3 regions of the Arthrobacter sp. efr-133-R2A-63 genome follow, and region 1 is predicted to be linked to each of the others. Evidence: riboswitches for the same ligand, from Rfam matches in the RefSeq annotation. Region 1 holds a riboswitch; each other region holds the start of a gene.
The links. A riboswitch is a leader RNA that binds a small molecule or an ion and turns the genes downstream of it on or off. The one in region 1 is predicted to bind thiamine pyrophosphate.
Positions count from the first base shown of each region.

Region 2: another riboswitch for thiamine pyrophosphate. It lies ahead of thiD (bifunctional hydroxymethylpyrimidine kinase/phosphomethylpyrimidine kinase); the one in region 1 lies ahead of thiC (phosphomethylpyrimidine synthase ThiC).
Region 3: another riboswitch for thiamine pyrophosphate. It lies ahead of thiO (glycine oxidase ThiO); the one in region 1 lies ahead of thiC (phosphomethylpyrimidine synthase ThiC).

Region 1 is NZ_JARVRG010000013.1:117,423-121,360, forward strand. It holds gene thiC (phosphomethylpyrimidine synthase ThiC) at 5-1,810, opposite strand; TPP riboswitch at 1,806-1,913, opposite strand; gene QRN45_RS07110 (amidohydrolase family protein) at 2,007-3,101, shown strand; gene QRN45_RS07115 (VOC family protein) at 3,180-3,938, shown strand, end outside.
Region 2 is NZ_JARVRG010000010.1:65,555-69,492, forward strand. It holds gene QRN45_RS05480 (Rne/Rng family ribonuclease) at 1-1,724, shown strand, start outside; TPP riboswitch at 1,871-1,967, shown strand; gene thiD (bifunctional hydroxymethylpyrimidine kinase/phosphomethylpyrimidine kinase) at 1,959-3,479, shown strand; gene rplU (50S ribosomal protein L21) at 3,901-3,938, shown strand, end outside.
Region 3 is NZ_JARVRG010000004.1:142,629-146,566, forward strand. It holds gene QRN45_RS01315 (RNB domain-containing ribonuclease) at 1-733, opposite strand, end outside; gene thiE (thiamine phosphate synthase) at 771-1,460, opposite strand; TPP riboswitch at 1,487-1,606, shown strand; gene thiO (glycine oxidase ThiO) at 1,598-2,902, shown strand; gene thiS (sulfur carrier protein ThiS) at 2,899-3,135, shown strand; gene QRN45_RS01335 (thiazole synthase) at 3,139-3,938, shown strand, end outside.

The DNA.
Region 1 (3,938 bases):
TCACTCAACGTTTTCCTGCGGGAACCTCGAGCTCGGGCAAGTAGACCTTGCCGCCGGATGCCAGGAATTCCTCGCTCTTTTCCCGCATACCGCTGTACATCTCCGCGATGGCCGCCTGGGAATCCGCCGAGCCGTATTCGTCGCGGATGTCCTGGCTGATGCGCATGGAGCAGAATTTCGGTCCGCACATGGAGCAGAAATGCGCCGTCTTGGCCGGTTCCGCCGGGAGAGTCTCGTCGTGGAACGATTCGGCCGTGACCGGATCCAATGACAGCGCAAACTGGTCACGCCAGCGGAACTCGAAGCGGGCCTTGGACAGGGCATCGTCGCGTTCATGGGCGCCGGGGTGTCCCTTCGCAAGGTCAGCGGCGTGGGCGGCGATTTTGTACGTGATCACGCCGGTCTTGACGTCGTCCTTGTTCGGCAGGCCCAGGTGTTCCTTCGGGGTGACGTAGCAGAGCATCGCGGTTCCGTAGCGTGCGATCTCCGTGGCGCCGATGGCCGAGGTGATGTGGTCGTAGCCCGGGGCAACGTCGGTCACGAGCGGGCCGAGGGTGTAGAACGGTGCGCCGTCGCACAACTCCTGCTGCCGCTCGACGTTCTCGCGGACGAGGTGGAACGGGATGTGGCCGGGGCCTTCCACCATGACCTGCACGTCGTACTTCCACGCCCGCTTCGTGAGCTCTGCGAGCGTGTCAAGCTCGGCGAACTGCGCGGCGTCGTTGGCGTCCGCCGTCGCTCCCGGACGCAAGCCGTCGCCGAGCGAGAACGCGACATCGTAGTTGGCAAAGATTTCGCAGAGTTCGTCGAAATGCGTGTAGAGGAAGTTTTCCTCGTGGTGCGCCAGGCACCAGCCCGCCATGATGGAACCGCCGCGGGAAACGATGCCAGTCACGCGGTTTGCCGTCAGCGGCACGTAGCGCAGCAACACGCCGGCGTGGATGGTCATGTAGTCGACGCCCTGCTCGCACTGTTCAATGACGGTGTCGCGGAAGATCTCCCAGGTGAGCTTGTTGGCTTCACCATTGACCTTCTCAAGGGCCTGGTAAATCGGCACGGTGCCGATCGGCACGGGGGAGTTGCGGATGATCCATTCGCGGGTGGTGTGGATGTCGTCGCCCGTGGACAGGTCCATGACGGTGTCGGCGCCCCATTGGGTGGCCCACTGCAACTTGTCCACTTCTTCGGCGATGGAGCTGGTGACGGCCGAGTTGCCGATGTTGGCGTTGATCTTCACCAGGAACGCCTTGCCGATGATCATCGGTTCGGATTCGGGGTGGTTGATGTTGTTGGGGATGATGGCGCGGCCGGCGGCGACTTCACTGCGGACCAGTTCCACATCGCAGTTCTCGCGAAGCGCGACGAACTGCATTTCGGGCGTGACGATGCCCTGTTTGGCGTAGTGCATCTGCGTGACGGTCTTGCCCTCGACGGCGCGGCGGGGCACCGGCTGTGCGCCCTTCCACTCCGCCGAGGCGGCGCCGCGGCGCACGGCCGACTTGCCGTCGTCGAGCAGGTTCCGTTCGCGGCCGCTGTAGGCCTCGGTGTCGCCGCGGGCTTCGATCCACTCGCTGCGGAACGGCTCGAGGCCAACCACGGGATCACTTCCCGGCCCCGCGGTGCGGTACACCTGGAAAGGGGCGTTGGCCTCGCCGTTGGGGGATGGCTCCAGGGCGATTTCCGTGACTGGAACCCGGATTCCAGTCTCAGTGTCTTCCAGGAACACGAGGGAATGCGACTTGAGGGACTGGGTCACTTCTTGAGCCGATTCGTTTTGGGTAGGGCTCAGCTGTGTTTCTTTGGTGCTCAAAGGATTACTCACTTCCTTCGCCGGCATTACCCGGACAGGTTCAACGGTCGCAGGCTGCGTCAGCCCGATCTCAGCCCTTGCAAGGGCCCCCGTGTGGTCGTAGACGAAGCTACCACAGCCGGGAGTCCTTGAGACAGATGTGACCGAGGACAGACGTCACTGCCCCGGCGACGGCGCCTGAGTCTAGGGTGGATTCATGGCGGAAATCATCGAATTCAGCGGCACCGTCCTCAGCGGGCCGGACGAGGATGTGCGCGGCCTCTGGTCGGTCGACGGACGGCTGACCTTTGTCCGACCCCTCGCGAAGCCGGACGTCGTGCTGGACGGATGGGTGCTGCCCGGCTTGGTCGACGCGCATTGCCATGTTGGCTTGGGCAAGGGCGGAGCCGTCGACGAGGAGACTGCCCGCTTGCAGGCGACTGCGGACCGGAATGCCGGGACTCTCTTGATCCGCGACGCCGGTTCCGCGAGCGACACGCGCTGGCTGCAGCGCCGGACGGACATGCCGAGGATCATCCGGGCAGGCAGGCACATCGCGAGGCATCGGCGGTACCTTCCCGGCCTGGCCGAGGAAGTCGAGCCGGAGGATCTGGTGGAGGCGGTGCGCAAGCAGGCACGGTCCGGAGACGGCTGGGTCAAGATCGTCGGGGACTGGATCGACCGCTCCGCCGGGGATCTCGGGCCGTCCTTTCCGGCGGCCATCGTCAAGGACGCCGTCGCGGCGGCGCACGACGAGGGGGCCCGGGTGACCGCCCATTGCTTCGCCGAAGGGACGATCGACGACATGCTCGACGCCGGCATTGACTGCATCGAGCACGCGACTGGTCTCCTCCCGCACCATATTCCCCGGCTGCTGGACCAAGGCGTACCGATCGTCCCCACCCTCATCAACATTGCGACGTTCCCGGACATCGCGAAGCAGGCGGAAGCTAAGTTCCCCCGTTACGCCGCCCACATGATCGCGCTCTGGGAGCGTCGGCATGAGCGCGTCCTCGAGGCGTTCGACGCCGGAGTGCGGGTATATGCCGGAACCGACGCCGGCAGCGTTATCAAGCACGGCCGGATCGGCGAGGAGATCCTGGAACTGCACCAGGCGGGCCTGCCGCCGGCCGCCGCGCTCGACGCGGCCTGCTGGTCCGCCCGCGAGTGGCTGGGTGCCGACGGCATCAGCGAAGGCGCCAGTGCCGACGTCGTGCTCTACGCAAACGATCCCCGCGCGTCCCTTGAGGCGGTGCTGAAGCCGCAATGCACCGTGTTGCGGGGACACCTTTCCGGAAGTGCCGGGCATTAGGAATAAATTGAAGCTTCAAGTAATTTAGATGTATAGAGGTTGCCGAAGGGCGGCGCCGCAAAAAGCCGGGAGTTACACATGACCATCACCTCCAGCCAGGATCTCCTTCCTGCCGAACTCGCCATGGGCACCGTCATGCTCAAAGTGGGGGACATGAAGCTCATGGGCGACTACTACCAACGGGCGCTCGGCCTGGACATCGTCGCCGAGCAAGACGGCGGACTCTACTTCGGCCGGCTCGGCAAGCCGTTGGTGCACCTCGCTCCCGCCTCCGGGCTCCAGATCCCGGGCCGCGGAGAGGCCGGACTCTTCCACACGGCTCTGCTCTTCGCGGACCAGTCCTCGCTCGCCGCAACTGTTGCCTCCGCAGCGCAGTACGAGCCCCACGCTTTTGTCGGCAGCGCAGACCACCTGGTCAGCGAGGCCTTCTACTTCACCGACCCCGAGGGCAACGGAATCGAGCTCTACTACGACAAGCCCCGCGAGGGGTGGGAGTGGAACGGCGGTTCGGTCGTCATGGACAGCCTGCCGCTCCCGCCGCAGCGCTACCTCCAGCAGTACCTGAGCGAAACGGCGGTGGCCGGCCAGCATGAGGCGGGCGCCGGCGTCGGGCATGTCCACCTCCAAGTGGGGGACGTCAAGACCGCCCATGACTTCTATGTCGGCACCTTGGGCTTCGAGCAGACGGCCGGCTGGCACGGGCAGGCACTGTTCGTCTCCGCCGGGGGCTACCACCACCACATGGCCATGAACGTCTGGAACAGCCGCGGCGCAGGTCCGCGCAAGGACACGCTCGGTCTCGGCGAGGTGGTCATTGAAGTGCCGTCAGGCGACGAC
Region 2 (3,938 bases), on a different contig from region 1:
GCCACAAGGGCGCGCGCCTGACGAGCCAGATTTCCCTTCCCGGCCGCTACCTCGTGTACGTGCCGGGCGGGTCAATGACGGGAATTTCCCGCAAGCTGCCCGACGTCGAGCGCAACCGCCTGAAGAAGATCCTCAAGGATCGCCTCCCGGAGAACGCGGGCGTCATTGTCCGCACGGCCGCCGAGGGTGCATCCGAGGAAGAGCTGACGCACGATATCAACCGCTTGCGGGCCCAGTGGGAAGGCATCGAAAGCCAGTCCACGTCCACCAAGATCCTGGCCCCGGAGCTCCTGTACGGCGAACCGGACCTCACCATCAAGGTTGTCCGCGACGTCTTCAACGAGGACTTCTCCAAGCTGATCGTCTCCGGCGACGAAGCCTGGGACACCATCGAGGCCTATGTCACGTACGTGGCGCCGGATCTGGTGGGACGCCTTGAGAAGTGGACCTCGGACCAGGACATTTTCTCGGCATGGCGCGTGGACGAACAGATCCACAAGGCGCTGGAACGCAAGGTCTTCCTGCCCTCCGGCGGTTCGCTCGTGATCGACCGCACCGAGGCCATGACCGTTGTGGACGTCAACACCGGGAAGTTCACCGGCAGCGGTGGCAACCTCGAGGAAACCGTCACCAAGAACAACCTTGAGGCTGCCGAGGAAGTGGTGCGCCAGCTGCGCTTGCGCGACATCGGCGGAATCATCGTCATCGACTTCATCGACATGGTCCTTGAATCCAACCGCGACCTCGTATTGCGTCGCCTCGTCGAGTGCCTCGGCCGGGACCGCACCAAGCACCAGGTCGCCGAAGTGACGTCGCTTGGCTTGGTCCAGATGACCCGCAAGCGCATGGGCACCGGGCTGCTCGAGGTCTTCGGCGAGCAGTGCGAGACATGCGCAGGGCGCGGAATCGTCACGCACGACGAGCCTGTCGAGCACCGTCGGGCCAACGTGGTGGCAGCTGAACACCACCACCCACGCACTGAGTCACAGCCGGCCGTCCGCCCGGAGCAGCGCAAGCGCCGCCGCGGCAGGGGCGCCGGCCAGGGAACTGCCGAACTCCCGGTCACGCCTCCGGCGCCGGTCCACACGGTCGAATCCACCGATCCGAACCGGCAGGCAGCCACCCGCGCCGCACTTGCCACCATCGCGGCGGCAGCCCACGCTGCCCACCTGCACGACGACGAGCTCCACCACGCGGCGGAATTGCTCGCTGACGGGCACGTAGCCGAAGCAACTCCCGCAACCCCGGCCGCCCCGGCTCCTGCCGCTGCATCGGGTGGCGAGGAGCGTTCGAAGCCTGTGCTGCGGTTCGGCGGCGAGGAAGTGGCCCTGCCCTTCGTCCACCACGAGGAAGAGCCAGCGAGCGGCGCCCCTGCGATGAGCCTGGATCTGTTGGCTCAGGCGTTCGCGGGACTAGGGGAGGCGCCCGGCACGGTCCCGGCAGCCGCGGAAGCCCAGGAATCCCCGGCAGAGGCCCGCGCGGGCGTTGCGAGCGGTGAATCCCCGGACTCGGGCTCGCGTGGACGCCGAGGCCGCCGCAACCGCAGTGCCAGCCGTGCCCAGGGTGCAGCCAACGCCACCAACGTGGAGCACCACGAGGTCGCTGTGGCTGCCTCCGGCGGGGCAGCGCACGAGGCCAAGGCACCGGACGCTGCACCGGCCAAGTCGACGCCGGCAGCGGAACCGATCATTCTCGGAGTCGGCGTGCCCAAGTCCCAGCTCTAGGCGCAATACCCTGCAGGGGCCCCGGCCGTTCCACTCTCGTGGAAACGGCCGGGACTTCTGCGTTTCCGGCTGTTTCACCTGGCCCCCGCACGCCCCGGTTGCATTGGGCGATTTCAGCGGGCGGGGTGTGATCCGGGTTAAGCTAGGGGACTGACACGGGGTGCCGCGCACCAAGCCGGCTGAGACCAAACCCGTTGAACCTGTCCGGTTAGCACCGGCGAAGGGATGTCTCGCATGACTGTTTCGGCGCAATCGGCCGTCTACCCGCTCAAGGCTGTCCAGAACCATATCCCCAGGGTCCTCAGCATCGCCGGCTCGGATCCCTCGGGTGGTGCCGGGATCCAAGCCGACCTGAAGAGCATTGCGGCCAACGGCGGCTACGGCATGGCCGTCATCACGGCGCTCACCGTACAAAACACGCAAGGAGTCACTGCCGTCCATGTGCCTCCCGTGGAGTTCCTGCGCCAGCAATTGGATGCCATCAGCGACGACATCACGGTCGATGCCGTCAAAATCGGCATGCTCGGGGACGCGGCGGTCATCCACGAAGTCCGCCGCTGGCTCGGCGGGGCGCGTCCCGCCGTCGTCGTGCTGGATCCGGTGATGATCGCCACCAGTGGAGACCGGCTCCTCGCGGAATCCGCTGAAACCGCACTGCGGGAGCTGCTGCCCCTCGCCGACTTGGTGACCCCCAACCTTCCCGAATTGGCCATGCTGCTTGGCGAAGCTGAGGCGACTGACTGGGCATCGGCGCTGGAGCAGGGCAAGCGACTGGCAGCTGCCTGCGGAAACACCGTCCTGGTGAAGGGCGGCCATCTGCAGGGAGCGGGCTGCCCCGATGCCCTGGTCAACACCGGGGGAGTCCTGAGCCAGGACGTGGTGGAATTCGCCGGCCAACGTGTGGAGACCCGCAACAGCCACGGCACGGGATGTTCCCTGTCGTCGGCGATGGCGACGGCCAAGGCGCGGCTCGGCGATTGGGAATCTGCACTGCGCGCGGTCAAGCCTTGGCTACAGGAGGCCCTGACCCAGTCCGAGGTGCTGGAAGTGGGGAAGGGCAACGGGCCGATCCATCATTTCCACGTGCTCCAGCAAGAGCTGCAGCCAGGGGATTTCGCCGTCCGGATGTGGGACGCCGCCCAAACGGAACTTGCGGCCATTTATGGCCTGGACTTCATCCAGCACTTGCAAACCGGTGGCCTCGGCGAAGCGCAGTTCAGCTACTACCTGTCCCAGGATGCCATCTATCTCAACGGCTATTCGAGGGTCCTGGCCAGGGCAAGCGCCCTTGCCCCCAGCGAAAACGAACAGCTGTTCTGGGCCCGCGGCTCGCAGATGTGCCTTGAAGTCGAGTCCGAGCTCCATCGGAAGTGGCTCAGCGGACGGCAGGTAAGCGGAAAGCAGGGCCCCGTCACCAAGGCCTACGTGGACCACTTGCTCGCGGCGTCGGCGTCGGGCAGCTATGCCGTGCTGTTGGCTGCCGTGCTGCCCTGCTACTGGTTGTACGCCGAGGTGGGACAGCAGCTCCACCATGGCTACCTTCAGGCCGGAGCGTCGGACGAGCACCCATATGCGGACTGGCTGCGTACTTACGCGGACGAGGCGTTCGCCGAGGCCACCCGCAAGGCGATCGACATCACGGATGCCGCCGCACGGGCCGCTTCTCCTGCCGAGCGCACGGCCATGATGGAGGTATTCTCCGAATCCTGCCGCTATGAAACTGCGTTCTTTGATGCCCCAAGGCTGCATGGCTGAACCCGTTTCCTGGTGTGGAAGGACGGGATGGCGGGGCCATTCCGTCGGACGCCGCAGCGTGTCGGCGTGAGGATCCGGGATTTTCCCGGTCGGCAGGGTAAGGTGGACGGGCACGGTACCGGATGGCGGCATAGCCAGTCTGTGGCAGCCATCACGTGGCGGCCTCCGGACCTGGCCTCATTTGCAGCCGAAGGCGAAACTAGCGTAATCTAGATCTTCGGTGCTTACGCCAACACTTGGGTTATGCCCCTAGAGACCTTTCATGTGGAATTGACATTTCACGTGGATTTGTTCGAGGGATGACTCATGGATTCCGTAACGGAGTCCACGGCGTTGAGGCACAGCGTGAACCAGGCCCGTTTTCGGATCGGGGTTCCGCACGCAAATTTAGTAATAAACGTCGAGAGAAGTGAGTGCCCAAGTGGTGTACGCGATTGTCCGCGCAGGCGGCCGCCAAGA
Region 3 (3,938 bases), on a different contig from region 1:
GGGCGTTCCAGTCCTCCACCGGCAGCGAGGGAGCTGCGACGATCCTGTAGCCCTCGCCGTCGGGCAGCTGCACGATTTCCTGCTCAGGCATGTTCAGGCTGGCTCCGCCGCGGCGGCGTTCGAGTTCCACCCGCTTGAGTCCGACCTCCTTGAGGAGATGAAGGACGGGATCGGCCGCGCCGGAATCGATCTCCGCCTGCACGCCTTTGTAGTCGAGCTTGGCGCGGCTGCGTACGCTTGCCCGACCCACAGAGACAGTGCGGAACTCCGCTTCGGCGTCGAGTTCGAAGTCCCACACGAACGCGCCGCACGTCTGGCCGGCCAACAGGCTTCCGGCGTGCTCGCTGATGATCTCGGGGTGCAGCGGTATGCGGCCGTCCGGGGCATAGTACGTTTGCCCGCGGTGGCGGGTTTCGGCGTCGAGCGCTCCTCCCGGGGGCACGAAGGAGGGCACATCGGAGATGGCGTAGAGGACCCTGTAACCATCGCCGGACCGGTCGATGAAGAGCGCCTGATCGAGATCCGTGGAAGAGGCCGGGTCGATCGTGATGAACGGAACGTCCGTGAGGTCCTGCACCGGCAGGGTGTGTCCGGAAACCGCCGCTTCGGCGTCGCGCAGCGCTTCAGCGGGATAGCCTGCAGGCAGCTCGAGTTCAGTCCGAAGCGCCGCCAGTGCTTCCGCGAGCTGGTTCGACGTTTCACTGACATTCGGGGCTATCCGCTGATGTGACACGAAAGTCAGGGTAACTCCAAAATCTTTCGGCGTCTCGCTAGGCCGCAGCAGCGTCAAGGGCGGCCAGGAGTGCCTGGGCTGCCGCCGTCGGATCCTCCGCCTCGGTGATGGCGCGGACCACTACGATGCGGCTTGCACCGGCCTCCACTACCTCTTCGACGTTGCCCAGATCGATGCCCCCGATCGCGAACCAGGGGAGCACCACACCGCCGACTGTCTCAGCGTCTGCCTGCTTCACGGCGTTGGCGGCGTACTTCACCAGATCGAGCCCGACGGCGGAGCGTCCCGGCTTGGTAGGGGTGGCCCACACCGGCCCGACGCAGAAGTAGTCGAGGCCGCTGCGGCCGGGGGACGCGGCGATGGCCGCGTCGATCTGTTCCGGCGTGTGCGTGGAGAGGCCGATGATGGTGGGGTCGTGGAGCAGCTTCCGGGCCGAGCGCAGCGGAATGTCCTTTTGGCCGATATGGAACACCGGTGCGCCGGAGAGGGAGGCTATGTCCGCCCGGTCGTTGACTGCCCAGAGACGGCCGTGACGGTGCGCCACGGATTGCAGGATTTGCAGGAGTTCCAGTTCCTCGGCGGCTTCAATCGTCTTGTCACGCAGCTGGATGATGTCCACGCCGCCCTCGAATGCGGCATCGACAAATTGCTCAAAATCACCCTGTTGCTTGCGGGCGTCGGTGCAGAGGTACAGGCGGGCGGTGGTGTGGACATCGTGCTGGGTCATGGAAACAGAGTAGTTCCTCTAAACTGGGCTGGTACCGCGGGAGCCGCGGCGGCGGTCACAATCGCCGCGCGGCTGAGAGGGCTTCAGCGCCGACCGCTTGACCTGATCCGGCTAGTACCGGCGTAGGGAAGGACTCCATGGAAGAAGCAAACACCCGGAACGGGCCCCTCCACGCGGATGTCGCGGTGATCGGGGGCGGTGTCATTGGCCTCGGCATCGCGGGGGAAGCCCGCAGATCCGGCCGTTCGGTTGCCCTCATCGATCCCGCACCGGCCAGCGGCGCTACGTTCGCGGCAGCGGGAATGCTGGCGCCCGTCAGCGAATTGCACTACCAGGAAGAGGACCTCCTGGAGCTCATGCTCGAATCATCGGCGTTGTGGCCGGGCTTCGAACGCAATGTGACCGGCTCAAGCGCCGGGCGCGGCACGGGTTACCGCACGACGCCGACCCTCGCCGTCGGTGCGGACGCCGCGGACCGCCGGGCGCTCGCCGACCTTCGGGACGTCCAGCTCGCCCATGGCTTGGTGGTGGAATCCGTTCCGTTGCGCGAGGCGCGGGAGCGCGAGCCGCTCTTGAGCCCGCAGATTTCCTGTGCTTTCGATATCCCGGGCGATCACCAAGTGGATCCGCGCCGGCTCTCGGCCGCGATTCTCGCCGCCTTGGCAAACCACCAGCCCGGCGATTCGAGCTGGATCGCGGGGGCAGAGGACGGGTTTGCGGTCCACGACACTGCGGCGGGCCTCCTGTGGGAGGACGGGCGCGTCGTCGGGACGGTGCTCGGCTCGGGCGCCAATGTTCTCGCCACGGAAACAGTAGTAGCCAACGGACTTGATGCTGCCCGCTTGAACGGCCTGCCGGATGGATTGTCGCTGCCATTGCGTCCCGTGTACGGCGACATACTGCGGCTGCGCGTCCCGGAGCATCTGCAGCCCCTTGTCACCGCCACCGTCCGTGGGATGGTGCGCGGAGTGCCCGTGTATATCGTTCCGCGCGACGACGGGACCGTGGTGATCGGCGCAACGCAACGCGAAGACGGTTTGTCGGCGTCCGGGGGAGGAGCCAACCCTGTGTCAGCAGGCGGCGTGTATCAATTGCTCCGCGACGCCCAGGTACTGGTTCCGGCTGTCGCCGAACTGGAGCTCCTCGAAGCGACCGCCCGTGCCCGCCCTGGCACACCGGACAACGCACCGCTGTTGGGCCGTGTCGAAGGTCGCGAAGGAACCGTGCCCGGCCTCATCGTGGCCAGCGGCTTTTTCCGGCACGGCGTGCTCCTCACCCCTGCAGCGGCGAAAATCTGCGTCGGACTCATGGATGGCACCGTCGATCCGCGGTGGAACAAATTCCGCCCGGACCGCTTCTCCCGCCCGCTGTCTGCAGCAAGGGCATCCACAGGCGGCCCGTCGGCCGACACCCCACATCCCCTTCCGAAGGACCACGCATGAACATCAAATTGAACGGCGCAGACCACACACTGAGCGACGGCGCGTCCGTGACCACACTCGTCAGCCACATCACCGGACGGGTTGTGGACCCCAGCGGCCAGGCGGCCGACGGACGCAAGATCGGCGTCGCCGTCGCACGCAATTCCGAAGTGGTGCCGCGCAGCCAGTGGGCTGCCACCGCGCTCGCAGAGGGCGACGAACTCGAAATCGTGACCGCAGTACAGGGAGGCTGAACCATGACCACAGCAAGCACTCACGCAGGAAGCACCCGAACCGACGCCCTGGTAATCGATGGTGTTGAGTTCGGCTCGCGCCTCATCATGGGAACCGGCGGAGCCCCGAGCCTGGACGGCCTGGGAGCAGCCCTGTTGGCCTCCGGCACCGAACTCACCACCGTTGCCATGCGGAGGTACTCACCGACGGAGACAGGTTCCCTGTTCCAGTTGCTCGTGGACCACGGCATCCGTGTCCTGCCCAACACTGCCGGCTGCTTTACCGCCAAGGACGCTGTCATGACAGCCGAACTTGCCCGGGAGGCCTTGGAAACGGATTGGGTCAAGCTGGAGGTCATCGCCGACGAGCAGACGCTCCTGCCCGATGCCGTGGAGTTGGTGGATGCAACGGAGAAGCTGGTGGACCGCGGCTTCAAGGTCTTCGCCTACACCAACGACGACCCCGTGCTGGCGCTTCGGCTGGAAAACCTCGGAGCAACGGCGGTGATGCCGTTGGGCGCGCCTATCGGTACCGGCTTGGGCATCCTGAATCCCCACAACATCGAGCTCATCGTGTCCCGGGCTTCCGTGCCGGTAGTGCTCGACGCCGGCATCGGCACTGCGTCCGACGCCGCACTGGCCATGGAGCTCGGTTGCGACGCCGTGCTGCTGGCCACCGCAGTGACTCGCGCGCAGAACCCGGTGCAGATGGGCGAGGCCTTCAAACACGCGGTCATCGCCGGTAGGCTGGCGAAGCAGGCGGGCCGCATCCCGCGCCGGGAACACGCGCTGGCGTCATCGGCCATGGAAGGCCGGGCAGAGTT